DNA from 3 places in the Lactobacillus sp. N54.MGS-719 genome. Region 2 is predicted to be linked to each of the others. Evidence: predicted binding sites of a transcription regulator. Region 2 holds the regulator's gene; each other region holds the start of a gene.
What was found. The regulator HrcA, encoded in region 2, represses chaperone genes, less so after heat shock. The targets are predictions, from matches to a motif close to TTAGCACTCNNNNNNNNNGAGTGCTAA.
Positions count from the first base shown of each region.

Region 1 (4,819 bases), on a different contig from region 2:
AAATCCATGTAGTAAGCAGTCAATTCAAACAAAGCTGGAATTTGTGATTGTACATAGATAGTAGACTTGTTTGGATCAAGACCAACAGCTAAGTAGTCCAAAGCTACTTGGATCAAGCTGTTGCGGATCTTTTCTGGATTACGAGCATTGTCAGTTAAAGCTTGCGTATCGGCAATCATAATATAAGGATCATACTTGCCTGAATTTTGTAATTTTACTCTGTTCTTTAAAGAACCAATGTAGTGACCTATGTGAAGTTTACCAGTTGGACGGTCACCGGTTAATAAAATTTCTTTTGCCATGCTTCTTACTCTTTTCTATTATTAATGTTTATTTTTTATTTAAGTAATTACTTAATTTTAACAAATATTAGGCTATGATTAAACTAATCGTAGGTGATCAAAATGTGTAATCAATTTCGTATACCCAAACTCGCATTAATCAAACAATATCTAACTGAAGACCTAGATCTGCCTTTAGTTGAACCAAAAATAAATGATGAAGAAAAAGACGTCTTTCCTAACCAAACAGCGCCAGTTTTGCTTTATCAAAACAAACAGCTGCAATTAGTAAATAAAAACTGGGGCTATCCTAGTCCCGTCGATGCAAATAAGCCGCTATTTAATGCTAGAATCGAGCGTTTTTATGAACAAAAACCATCAATGTGGGATGAGTCCTTTGCCAAGCAGCGCTGCATTATCCTGGCTAGCGAATTCTTCGAATACGCCAAAAACACTTATCAAGCAGATAACGGTAAGAAATACCATGAACGCTATAGTTTTAAAAGCAAACAACCAATTACGATGATTGCTGGTATTTATGACCATAATAATTTTGCCATGGTGACGACCGACCCGAACTCAGATATGCGGCCCATTCATAACCGGATGCCGCTGGTCATTGAACCAAGCGAACTGCGCCGCTGGCTCTTTCAAAACTTTACCAGCTTAATCAACAGAGATAGTATTTCACTTTCTGTCCAGAAGCAGCCCCACAAAAAATAATTGTTCTATTGCCCGAAAGCATGATAAAATAAAGATATATTGCGGGTATAGTTAAATGGTAGAACGACAGCTTCCCAAGCTGTAGATGCGGGTTCGATTCACGCTATCCGCTCTAACCAAAAAACAGGGATGAATTTTTCATCCCTGTTTTTGTTTTATCTTGTTTTCTTTTTAAACCATGATCACAGTTAGAACACTGCTTAAGATTGCCAGATAGATTGGCATATAAATCGTTTGTGAATATAAATAGCTCCAAGCAAAGAGCATGCCGTAAATTGCTTCAATAATGAAGTTAATGAGTGAACTTTGATAATTCAATACGCTGAAGATCAAACCGGAAACGATGATTCCCACAACGGCAACTTGAACGCTATCTCTACGGAAAGCATAGTTGAATAAAAAGCCCGTTGCTAGGAATTCCTGCAGAATCGGTAAGATGATTCCTTGAACGACGATCAAGAACCAGAACATCCCTGTTGACTGACTCTTAAGATAAATCGTCTGGAAATCATACAGAGGTATTTTGCCATACGCCTGCAAATATGAAATCGAAATTCGAGTAGCCGTCAGCACCAGCGTTAATAAAACTACCGCCGAGAAATTCCCCAGCCACGGCAATTTAAAATCACGCGCAAAAAAGCGATTCTCACGATTATAGCGATATACATAAAACAGTAAAATCATCGCAGCCACGACACCGAATAAAATCAGGTCCCAGACATGCAACGGCGACTTTCTAGTAACAAGCTTCACTACTGCAAAGACCATCAGGTAACAGATTAAATACACTGCATAGCGAATGACATTGCCCTCTCTCGATTCTGGCGTATTCAAGATTTTCACTCCTATTCTGGATTGTATCCTACAAATCCCATATTATACCAAAAAAATACAGTTAATTGAATACAGATTATTTTACTTCCACAATAGTTACCTTATATTCTCCGGCCGGTGCACCAACTGTTGAAGTCGTCCCTGCCTCTTTTTTCATAATTGCTTGGCCCAGTGGTGAACCAAAGGAAATCTTGCCATCGGCTAAATCAGCCTCCATCCGGCCAACAATCTTATATTCTTCAGTATCTTCATCATCGTCAAACTTCAAGACAACGGTTTTGCCCAAATCAACCTTGCCATCGTCCTTAGTTTCAACGATTTCCGTATACTTTAATTGTTTGCCTAAGTAACGCTTAGCTTCAGTATATTCCGTATTTTCTGAAAGGTCGCCGAGCGCACGTGCTGCCTGCAAAATTTTAATTCTGCGTGGACGACCCTTCTTTAAGCGAGCAATTTCATCTTCAATTTGTTTGTAGCCTTCTGGCGTCATCTTTTGAAAATATACCATAATAGTTATTTCTCCTTTTGCTTTTTAATTATGTAAGAGTTTTCCACAAGTGTTAATCCTTAATTTGATCAACTTTTTAATCAAAAATTAGCACTATATGTTTTTGAGTGCTAAATAGTTTAACTTTGTTTCAAAACGGCTACAATAATCAGTGTAAGGAAAAAGAGATCAGATAAACAAATGATTCGCTCCTTACAAATTAACTTAGACAAAAAATGAAAGGAAGTTTTATTTATGGCAAACGATATGATGAATCGTCGTAATGATATGATGGATGCAATGAACGACTGGTTTGGTTTTCCAAGAAACTTCTTTGATGACAGTGAAATTGAAAACATCATGCAATCAGATGTTGCTGAAACTGATAAAGATTATGTAGTTAAGATTGATATGCCAGGCATGAACAAAGATGACATTAAGCTTAACTATAAAGATGGTGTTTTGAGTGTTGCCGGCACCAGACAAGCCTTTAAGGACACCAGCGACAAGAACAGAAACATCATTCACCAAGAGAGAAGCGAAGGCAGTATCTCAAGAAGCTACAGATTACCAAATGTAGTTGCAAGTGACATTCATGCAAAGTATGATAATGGTGTATTGACCATCACTTTGCCAAAGCAAACCGCTAGCGATGATGGCAATTCTATCCAAATTGATTAATTATTAGATAATTGCAAGAAATCTAATAAGTAACGGATAAATAATTCTCTGAAGCGAGTTCATGTTGAACCCGCTTTTGTTTTGGCTTAAAATAGAGATAATTTAAGAAAAAATTAAAAATGAAAAAGGAGATTTTTTATGGCTCATGAATTAACTGTACAAGAGCTGGAAAAGTTTTCTGCAGACTTTAACAAGAACCCAGAAAACAAAGTTATTGCTCGTGCTGCACAACGTAGTGGTGTGCTTGAAGCATCATACAATGATCGCGTTCAAAGTAAATTAACTCGTGTCTTCTCTACTGAACTTGACACTGACAACGTTACTAACCAAAAGCATTCAGGTCGTTGCTGGGAATTCGCAACCTTAAACGTTTTGCGTCACGCTTTCGGCAAGAAGTACAAGGCTAAGAACTTCACCTTCTCACAAGCCTACAACTTCTTCTGGGACAAGATTGAACGTGCCAACATGTTCTACAACAGAATTTTGGACAGTGCTGACATGCCCCTTGATTCTCGTCAAGTTAAGACTGACTTAGACTTCGCCGGCTCAGATGGTGGTCAATTCCAAATGGCAGCCGCATTAGTTGAAAAGTATGGTGTCGTTCCTTCATACGCAATGCCTGAAACTTTCAACACTAATGACACTACTGGCTTCGCTACTGCACTTGGTGACAAGCTTAAGAAGGATGCTTTGGTTCTTCGTCACCTTAAGCAATACGGCAAGGACGACGAAATCGCAAAGACTCGTGAAAAGTTCTTGAGCGAAGTTTACCAAATGACTGCTATTGCCGTTGGTGAACCACCTAAGACTTTTGATCTTGAATACCGTGACGACGACAAGAAGTACCACTTGGACAAGAATTTAACTCCACTTGAATTCTTGCACAAGTACTTAGGCGACGTTGACTTTGACGACTACGTTGTTTTAACTAACGCACCTGACCACGAATACAACAAGTTGTACGGTCTTCCAGCAGAAGACAATATCGAAGGCTCAATCAGAATCAAGCTTTTGAACGTACCAATGGAATACTTATCTTCAGCCGCTATCGCTCAATTAAAGGATGGCGAAGCTGTTTGGTTCGGTAACGATGTTCTTCGTCAAATGGACCGTAAGACTGGTTACCTTGACACTAACCTTTACAAGTTAGATGACTTGTTTGGCGTTGACTTCAAGATGTCAAAGGCTGACAGATTAAGAACTGGTGTCGGCCAAGTTTCACACGCTATGACTTTAGTTGGTGTTGATGAAGACAACGGCGAAGTTCGTCAATGGAAAGTTGAAAACTCATGGGGTGACAAGTCAGGTTCAAAGGGCTTCTACGTAATGAACAACGAATGGTTCAACGACTACGTATACGAAGTTGTTGTTCACAAGAAGTACTTAACTGACAAGCAAAAGGAATTAGCTGAAGGCCCAATCACTGACTTACCAGCATGGGATTCATTAGCTTAATGAAGAAATTTGAGTATATTAAAAAGCCAGATCCACTAAGGACCTGGCTTTTTAATATCGATTCAATTTCTCAGAATTTACGATATTTATTTATAAATATAGCTTCCATCTGGATAAAAAGTTATAATTTTCAAATTTTTAAATAAAGAAAACATTTCATGTATCGATTCTTTATTCGTCAACTACCCTAGACTGAAGTCTAGGGCTTAGTGGCTCGTTAGCTTGCGCTAACCAGAACACCAACTTGCTTAGATACGGACTTGACTTACCAGCAATAGTCTTTTGACTATTGCCGATAGAGGTCGTCTAATTACCAAAGCCTTTTAAGTCCGCGAGTTGCTAACGGACTGCAGCCTTT
Region 1 is NZ_LARO01000008.1:44,972-49,790, forward strand. Features, by position in the region: gene trpS (tryptophan--tRNA ligase) at 1-302, opposite strand, end outside; gene WS44_RS02750 (SOS response-associated peptidase family protein) at 405-1,004, shown strand; tRNA gene WS44_RS02755 (tRNA-Gly) at 1,046-1,116, shown strand; gene WS44_RS02760 (CPBP family intramembrane glutamic endopeptidase) at 1,176-1,838, opposite strand; gene greA (transcription elongation factor GreA) at 1,915-2,346, opposite strand; gene WS44_RS02770 (Hsp20/alpha crystallin family protein) at 2,581-3,006, shown strand; gene WS44_RS02775 (C1 family peptidase) at 3,145-4,461, shown strand.
Region 1: WS44_RS02770 (Hsp20/alpha crystallin family protein) is a predicted target of HrcA. The motif match lies at 2,434-2,460, and genes of this name have one in related genera.

Region 2 (4,819 bases):
TTGGAAGACACCGTCACCTAATTGAAGAACGGAAACATCGAAAGTACCACCACCAAGGTCGTAAACCAAAACTTTTTCATCTTGGTCTTTATTCAAACCAAAGGCTAAAGCTGAAGCAGTTGGTTCGTTGATGATTCTTTGAACGTTCAAGCCAGCGATTTTACCAGCATCCTTAGTAGCTTGACGTTGTGCGTCATTGAAGTAAGCAGGAACAGTAATAACTGCATCCTTAACTTCTTCACCTAAGTAGTCTTCTGAGAACTTCTTGATGTATTGCAAAATGAATGCTGAAATTTCTTGTGGAGTGTAGCTCTTGTCGCCAACCTTAACCTTGTAATCAGCTTCACCCATGTGACGCTTGATTGAAACAATGGTGTTAGGGTTAGTAATAGCTTGACGCTTAGCAACTTCACCTACTTGAATTTCACCGTCTTTGAAAGCAACTACAGACGGAGTAGTACGATTGCCTTCTGGGTTAGTAATGATCTTTGGTTCTTTACCTTCAAGAACTGCAACTGCTGAGTTAGTAGTTCCGAGGTCAATACCAATAACTTTTGACATGTATAAACTTCCTCTCTTATTGAGCAACTACAACCATAGCTGGTCTTAGTGTCCGATCTTTATATTGATATCCTTTTTGTAAAACCTGAACAACGTGATCTTTTTGATCATCATTCTCAGCTGCTACTGTTTGAACAGCTTGATGCAATGTCGGATCAAATTTAACGCCTTCAGCCTCAATCTCAACAATACCGTGATCTTTCATGGCCTTTGCAAGTGAATCAAGGGTCATTTGAACACCTTTCTTCAATTGCTTAGACACATCATCATCGGCCTTAACGCTTAAAGCTCTTTCCAAGTTGTCCATTGCAGGCAAAACGTCTTTAGCTAAGCTTTGAGATTCATACTTGATAAGTTGTGCTCTTTCTTTTGAATAACGAGCTTGCATATTTTGAATTTCGGCTTCGCTACGCAAGTACTTATCTTCAAGATCTTTATTCTTTTCTTTTAAGTCAGCGATTTCTTTAGCTAACTTTTGATCTTCTTTATCTTTTTTAGGCTCTTCGTCTTTAGCCTTTTCTTTTTTCACAGCCTTTTTTGGCTCAGAAGCCTTTTCTTTTTTATCTAAATCTTTTTCACTTGGAAACTCTTCTCTACTCACGGCTAACCTCCTCTATTGAAATTTACCGTAATAATCAAGCAACTTCTTGGCCAACTCATTTCTAAAGTATTCAAGAAGGCCGATCATTTGTGAATACGGCATATTTGTTGGCCCAAGTAAAGCAATTGTTCCTTTACCATGGGTGCCGACGCTATATTCAGCAGTCAGCAAACTATAATTCTTTAATAAGTCGTTAGGCATTTCTGAACCTAACTTTACTTTTACTGGATATTTCTCAGTCTTTGGATCAGCCTCACCATCTAGCAAGTTAGAAAATAGATTATCATGATCAATCATTTCATAAAGCGATCTGATATCATTGACATTATGCTCAGATGTGTTGTTCAACAAATTAATTTGTCCATCAACATACATCTGCTCGCTTGCAGCATCTTTTAAAACATCTTCGACCAAATCTAGAAGCTCACTAACATGATCGCTACCGATTTCGTTTTTAGCAAGCTCACTTAAGAATGAAATATTAACTTCATTTAAGCTCTTGCCTACTAATTGATCGTTGATCATGCGTACTGCTTTTTCAATTTCTTCCCCATGAATATTGTGTGGTAAAGCATAAACCTGATTTTGAACGTTACCATCACTCGTAACCAGAATGGCCATCACTTGTCTAGCTGACAAAGGCACAATTCTGAAACCGGTGATCTTAACATCCCCACTCTCAGGTCCTTCGGCAAAAGCAGTATAATCAGTTAAATCTGATAAGATACGAGCTGCTTCTTGTACAATCTCATTTACTTGATGGAAAGGCCGATCTAATTGACTTCCGATTGTATTATAAACGGACTCTGGCAACTGCAGTGGTTCAACCAAATTATCCAAATAGTATCGATAACCTTCGCTTGAAGGAATTCTACCACTAGAAGAGTGAGTCTTTTCAATCAAGTCCTGATCTTCAAGCACTGCCATTTCATTACGAATGGTTGCACTTGATACCTTAATTGGTAATTGTTTCATCACTGTCTTTGAACCTACAGGCTCATGTGTCTGCGTGAAGTCCGTGATTATTGTTTTTAAAATAAGTTCTTGACGCTCGGTCAACATAAATATCGCCCTCACTTTTAGCACTCACATCTCTCAGGTGCTAACAGATTCTATTATACTAAAATTTAGCAATAATTCAACCCGAGTGCTAATTTATTTTGAATTTTTTTAATTTTATTCTTTGCGTTGCTACATGCTCAATAAAGTATTGATCGTGCTCAACTAAAACCATAGCTGGTTGAACATTTTTCAGTAGCTTAATCAACTGATCTTGATTAAAGACATCCAAATAATTCGCAGGCTCATCCCACAAGTATAAATCAGCTGGTTCTACTAAAGATTTAGCCAAAGCTACTCGTTTTTGCTGACCCATGCTCATTTCTTCGATCTTTGTAGTAAAACTTTCTCGTGAAAAGCCCATTTTCTTCAAATTATGGAGCAGCTCTTCATATGAAATCTTTTGTTTTTCCGAAAACTCTTTTAATGTACCGGTATATTCAGTAAAGTCTTGAGGTAAATATGATATTTTCAAGCCATTGGTTAACGCAAACTGGCCTTGATATGACACATCATTTGCTTTACCTAATAGCAATTTCAAAAAGGTCGATTTACCAGTACCGTTTTTGCCTTCTAGAGAAATGACGCCCTTATTTTCAACAATCATGTTTAGATCTTCAAAAAGCTGTTTATCTTGAACCCTCAAAGACAAGTGCTGGGTTTCAAGTAAAGTTTGATGATAGTTTGGCTGGAAGTTAATAGTTAAATCAGGTACATCTTCGATGTTGGTCATCAAACCTTTTTTAGCTTCAATATCTTTATTAATTCTATTAGATAAATTTGTCGACCTCTTCATAATTTTAGCGGCTTTATGACTATAGAATCCTTTGTTGATATTAGCGTGAATTTCATTATCGTGTGCTTTAGCATTCTTTTGATTTTCAGACTTATTAGAATACTTCTTTAACCGTAATTGACTTTCATTAAGTCGTCTAACTTCACCTTTTAGCTTCTCATTTTTATCGCGATTAAATTGATCCCTTTTCTCTTTTGTATCTTCATAGCTAGCATAATTTCCTTGATACAAATGAATTTCAGTATTTTCAATTGCCAAAATATGATCAGTAATTTGATTCAAAAAATCACGGTCGTGGCTAACAACAATGTAGCCTTTATCATGTTTTTTCAAATACTTTGCTACTTGCAAACGACTAGCCTCATCCAAATGATTGGTAGGTTCATCAATTAACGGAAATGCATCCCTATTAGTAAAAGACAGCGCAAGCAAAACCTTAGTTTGTTCACCACCACTCAAAGTATTGAATGGCTGCCAGAGTAAATCCGGATCAGCACCTAATAAATTCATTTCTCGCTCAAGCTCCCACTGTTCAAAAGAAGCTTTGTCTTGCAACTCATATAAAGTAATATTGTCAGGATTATTAATTTTAATTGGAAAGTAAGAAAAAGCTAGTTTACTTTCAATTTTACAGGTTCCCTGTAGTTTTCCTCTTAGTAAATTTAGAAATGTAGTCTTACCTCTACCATTTCTCCCTACTAAGCCTAATTTCCAACTACTATCCAAGTTCAAATTTAAGTCATTAAAAATATTGTCACTGGCATCTTCGTATCTAAAAGAAAGGTTTGAAATCTTAATATTGCTCATGAAATCACCTCACGCAAAAGAGAGTCTACACTTTTGCCAAGCATAGACTCTCCCTATTTTTGCGTACAAAAAAGAGGCATCCCGTCTACGTCAATCTTGCCAAAAGTGCATAATCTCACTATCTACCTAAAAGTACATTGTTCAACTATGCTTCATTTTGCAAGATTAAAGACGCAACGGCGATCCCTCTTTCTAAATTTGAATTTCAATTGATACAAAAAGTGTATCATGAATAATATTACATTTCAACTATTATTCCGCAAAATATTCCTTGATTTCTTTTTGATCCTTCTCAAGTTGCTTTTTCAACTCATCCAAACCAGCGAATTTTATTTCTCCACGTGTGTACTTATACCACTTTATTTTTATCGGTTCACCATAAATATCTTGATCAAAATCAAAAATATTAGATTCAATATAAATACGCTTTTCTTGACCAATGGTAACGTTATAACCAACGCTAGTCATTGATTCATACCATTTACCATTAACTTCAGTTTTAGTGGCATAAACGCCAATTTTAGGGATCACCTTGTGATCGGCCCAGATTAAATTAGCAGTTGGAAAGCCAAGCTTATGTCCATTACGTTTGCCATGTCCTATGATTCCACTCATCACATAATGATGACCCATCAGTTCATATGCAAGTTCCATATCGCCATCTTTAATGGCTTGGCGAATTTCAGTAGAACCAATCTTTTTACCAGCAAAAATCTGCTTAGGCATCACTACAATATCAAAGCGCCCCTTAGCATAATCTGGCAAACGATCCATATTGGCAATTTCCTTTGGACCATATGTATAGTCAAAGCCTGCTACAATAGTGTCCGCATTCAATTTAACGATTACATTATCGACAAAATCTTGTGCCCCGATTTGACTAAATTCCTTGGTAAATGGCATCACAGCCAGATAATCAACCCCTAATTCAGACATCTTGTCTGCCTTTTCTTCGAGCGTTTCAAGATATTTAAAATTCTTTTTGTCCTCATAAA
Region 2 is NZ_LARO01000006.1:23,076-27,894, reverse strand. Features, by position in the region: gene dnaK (molecular chaperone DnaK) at 1-561, opposite strand, end outside; gene grpE (nucleotide exchange factor GrpE) at 578-1,162, opposite strand; gene hrcA (heat-inducible transcriptional repressor HrcA) at 1,175-2,224, opposite strand; gene abc-f (ABC-F type ribosomal protection protein) at 2,313-3,824, opposite strand; gene ribF (riboflavin biosynthesis protein RibF) at 4,077-4,819, opposite strand, start outside.

Region 3 (4,819 bases), on a different contig from region 2:
TTTATCCACCACTTCCGGAATTTACCCCTGAATTGTTCATGCGTGTAACTGCTAAGAACGTGATGAAGCAGAAGTCATTCCATAAGGGGATGAACCAGTTGGTTCAAGAAGGTGCCATTCAGCTTTACCGCAATTACCAAACTGATGAATACATTTTAGGTGCTGTTGGTCAATTGCAATTTGAAGTATTCCAATTCAGAATGAAGAACGAATATAATTCAGAAGTTGAAATGAACAGTATCGGTCACCGTGTGGCTCGTTGGATTGATCCAGATCAACTTGATCCAAGAATGTCTAACAGCCGTAACTTGCTGGTTAAGGACCGCTATGGCAATCCATTATTCTTATTTGAAAATGAATTTGCAGAACGTTTCTTCCACGACAAATATCCAGATGTTAAATTAACTGAAAAGTTATAATAGACGTAAAAAAGGAGAACTACGTTTGTAGTTCTCCTTTTGTTATCTTTAAATTCTGTAATTATTTGTCAACGTGAATTTCAATTACGTGACGGCTCTTATCAACAGTTAAAGTGTATGAAGAATCATAATTCTCGAGCAAACGTTTAATAATGAATTCAACTTCATCTTCACGAACGCGGCGATTGTGGTTTTCAAGCGCAATACCGATTGCATTTTTGCTTTCAGTATAAATGACTGAAGTATTGCCTAAAGAATATACCTTAACGTAGTTGGCATCAGTAGTGTTAAGCTGACTTTGAACCAAATCAGAATAGTTATTGGTTACATCGATTAAATGCATGGATTTCACCTGTCTCTCTTAGCTTTTTCTCTTAATTTTAGTATACCGCAAAACAAGATACATATATTTATTTTTACTTATAAAACTTGTATTAATTTTAGTAATTAACAAAAAAGGTTCTAAGATATTAATCTCGGAATCTTTTTGCGTATAACTTGAATGAGTTTGTTTATTTGTTTGTTAATTATTCTTCGCTAATTACGATCTCGCCATCTTTGACATCAGCCTTTAAGTTCTTGCTGTCAGTGTGGTCGAGCTTGTAGTCAGCAACCTTATCTTCGATTTCTTCTTGAATGGTACGACGAAGTGGACGTGCACCTAAAGCAGGGTTGAAGCCTTCGTCAACTAATTTTTCTTTAGCTGCATCGGTAACATCAATGTACAAACCTTGATCCTTAACCATGTTGTTCGTGTTAGCAAGCATCAAGTCAACAATCTTAAGTAAGTCAGGTTTAGTCAATTCGTTGAATTCAATGACGTCATCAAGACGGTTAAGGAATTCAGGCTTGAAGAATTGACTCATGTTGTTTCTAGCTGATTCATTACTTTCGTCTTCATTTTCAGCAGCGAAACCAACGCTAGCATTCTTGATGCCTTGACCTGCGTTAGAAGTCATGATGATGATTGTATCTTTGAATGAAACAGTTCTACCTTGTGAATCAGTCAAACGACCATCATCTAAGATTTGCAAGAAGAGGTTCAAAACGTCTGGGTGAGCTTTTTCAATTTCGTCAAGCAAAATCAAGCTGTATGGGTTGTGACGAACTTGTTCAGTCAATTGACCAGCTTCTTCGTAGCCAACGTAACCAGGAGCTGAACCAATCAACTTAGATACAGAATATTGTTCCATGTATTCAGACATATCGAAACGAATCATGGCATCTTCTGAACCAAACATTTGCTTAGCAAGTTGTTTAGCAAGTTCAGTCTTACCAACACCAGTAGGTCCTACGAATAAGAAGGAACCAATTGGACGACCAGACTTGTTGAAACCGATTCTGTTACGACGAATAGCACGAGCAACTTTGTCAACAGCCTTGTCTTGACCAATAACGTGAGCTTTCAAATCACTAGCCAAATTTTGCAATTGATTTTCTTCTTGCTTTTGAATATCGCCGACAGGGATGCCAGTCTTTTCTTCAACAATCTTGTTCATGATCTTGCTGGTAATAACTGGGGATTTGTCAGGGTCAACTTTTTGATCCTTTACCTTTTTGTATTTATCAATTTGATCACGGTAGTAAGCAGCCTTTTCGTAGTCTTCATTCTTCAAGGCTTCTTCCTTTAATTGTTCAGCTGCATTGATTCTTTCTTGCATCTTATCCTTATCAATATAAGGAATAGTTAAGTTCATTCTTGAACCAGCTTCATCAAGTAAGTCAATGGCCTTGTCAGGCAAGAATCTATCTTGAATGTAGCGAGCAGAAAGCTTAGCAGCAGATTCAATAGCATCGTCTGTGTAGTGAACGTGGTGGTAATCTTCGTAACGCTTTTGAATACCCTTTAAAATACGGGTAGTTTCATCAATTGAAGGTTCCTTAACTTCAACAGGTTGGAATCTTCTTGCTAAAGCTGAATCCTTTTCAATATCGCGGTATTCCTTAATAGTAGTAGCACCTACTAATTGCAGTTCGCCACGAGCTAGGGCAGGCTTAATAATGTTGCCGGCGTCCATACCGCCTTCAGCATTTCCGGCACCAACAATTTCGTGAATTTCATCAATAAATAGGATGATATCGTCATTTTGTTGTAATTCCTTGATCAATTGTTCCATTCTTTGTTCAAATTGACCACGGATACCAGTACCTTGAACAAGTGATACTACATTTAAGGAAATGATACGCTTTTTTTGCAGTTTAGCTGGAACAGAACCGTCAACGATTTCTTGAGCAAGTCCTTCAACTACAGCAGTCTTACCAACACCAGCTTCACCAATTAAAACTGGGTTGTTTTTAGTTCTTCTGTTTAAAATTTCAATGACACGGGCGATTTCTTTATCACGGCCGATTACTGGGTCGATTTTGCCTTTCTTAGCAAGGGCGGTTAAATCTGTACCATATTGATCAAGCAAGCTTCTGCCGCCTTGACCACCGTTTCCGTTGCCACCACCCATTTGCATTCTTGGGTCGTTGTTTCCAATATTATTGTTGTTTGCGGCATTGTTGTTATTTCCGTTTAATGCGTTGAATAAATCATCAAAGTCGCCAAAAAATTCGTTATTATTGTTATTCATATTTTCTAGATTTCCTTGTTGATTTCTTAATTCTTGATAACAGTGTTGACATAAATTAATCTCTCGGCTTTGGCCGTTCACCTTGGTAAAAAGATGAATAGAGGCAGGCCGTTCATGACAATTTTGGCAAAGCAAATATTCTTACCGCCTTTCATTTAAACTGTACCAAAATTATATTATTAGCACTCGCCTTAGTCAAGTGCTAAGCACTAATGAACTTATTTTTTGTAAGGATAGACAAAATATTAATATTTTTGAAAATTTAGTATAAAGAGTAGAATAAAGTGTAAAAAAATTATAAAATCTGGAAAGTGTGGTGATGTTTTTGGATTATCAAAAGATTTTGGACCAATTGGTTTCAGGCGAAATCAAAGAGTATGAGGTCAAACCTGAAGATGCCTTTGAGCTTCAAAAGACTATAAGGAATTATGGCAAGCGACAGTATATTACTGGTAGGGCTAAAAGAGGCGGTTCTATTGTTTATACCGCGACGAATACTGGTAAGCAAATGATGTAAACTGTTACATTATTGTTGTCTTAACCGTAAAAACATGATAATCTAGTACTCGAATGGGTATTTATTACCAGTTTAATTTTTCAATTTTAAAGGAGATATTCATAATGGAAAAACGCGATTTTCATATTATTGCAGAAACAGGTATTCATGCACGTCCAGCTACTCTTTTAGTACAAGCTGCTTCAAAGTTCGGTTCAGATGTTAACTTGGAATACAACGGCAAGTCAGTAAACTTGAAGTCAATCATGGGCGTTATGTCACTTGGTGTTGGCCAAAACGCAGACGTTACTATTACTGCTGAAGGTGACGACGAAAAGGACGCATTAGACGCAATTGCTGACACTATGAAAAAAGAAGGTTTAGCTGAATAATGACCAAGACTTTAAAGGGAATTGCTGCAAGTGATGGTATTGCCATTGCTCCAGCATATCTTCTTGTAGAGCCTGATCTTTCATTCTCAAAATCTTCAATCAGTGATGTTGATTCAGAAGTATTACGTTACAAGGATGCTATTAAGGAATCAACTACTGAAGTTGAAAAGATTCGTGATACAGCTAAGAAGAGCTTGGGTGAAGAAGAAGCCCAAGTTTTTGAAGCTCACTTAATGATTTTAAATGACCCAGAATTTACTGGTGCTATTGAGAATGAAATTAAGGACTCCAAGATTAATGCAGAAGCTGCTCTTGATGAAACTGCTCAAAAGTTCATCTCAATTTTTGAAGGCATGACTGATAATCCTTACATGCAAGAACGTGCTGCTGATGTACGTGACGTTTCAAAGCGTATTATGGCTCACCTTCTTGGCAAGGAATTACCAAACCCAGCTTCAATTGATCATGAAGTTATTGTTGTAGCTCATGACTTAACTCCTAGTGACACTGCTCAACTTAACAAGAAGTACGTTAAGGGCTTTGTTACTGATGTAGGTGGTCGTACTGCTCACTCAGCAATTATGGCCCGTTCACTTGAATTACCAGCCGTAGTTGGTACTGATTCAATTACTAAAGACGTTAAGAACGGCGATATGTTAATTGATGACGGTCTTGATGGTACTGCAATCATTGCTCCAAGCGATGACCAAATTGCAGACTACAAGAAGAAGGGTGAAGACTTCCTTAAGCAAAAGGCTGAATGGAAGAAGTTGAAGGATGAACCTTCACTTACTGCTGATGGTAAGAAATTTACCATTGCTGCTAATATCGGTACTCCTAATGACATGCCAGGTGTACATGAAAATGGTGCTGAAGCCATTGGTTTGTACAGAACTGAATTCTTGTACATGGATTCTTCAGACTTCCCAACAGAAG
Region 3 is NZ_LARO01000005.1:33,820-38,638, forward strand. Features, by position in the region: gene WS44_RS01770 (peptide chain release factor 3) at 1-419, shown strand, start outside; gene WS44_RS01775 (DUF1827 family protein) at 481-762, opposite strand; gene WS44_RS01780 (ATP-dependent Clp protease ATP-binding subunit) at 947-3,130, opposite strand; gene WS44_RS01785 (hypothetical protein) at 3,321-3,512, shown strand; gene WS44_RS01790 (phosphocarrier protein HPr) at 3,617-3,883, shown strand; gene ptsP (phosphoenolpyruvate--protein phosphotransferase) at 3,883-4,819, shown strand, end outside.
Region 3: WS44_RS01780 (ATP-dependent Clp protease ATP-binding subunit) is a predicted target of HrcA. The motif match lies at 3,175-3,201, and genes of this name have one in related genera.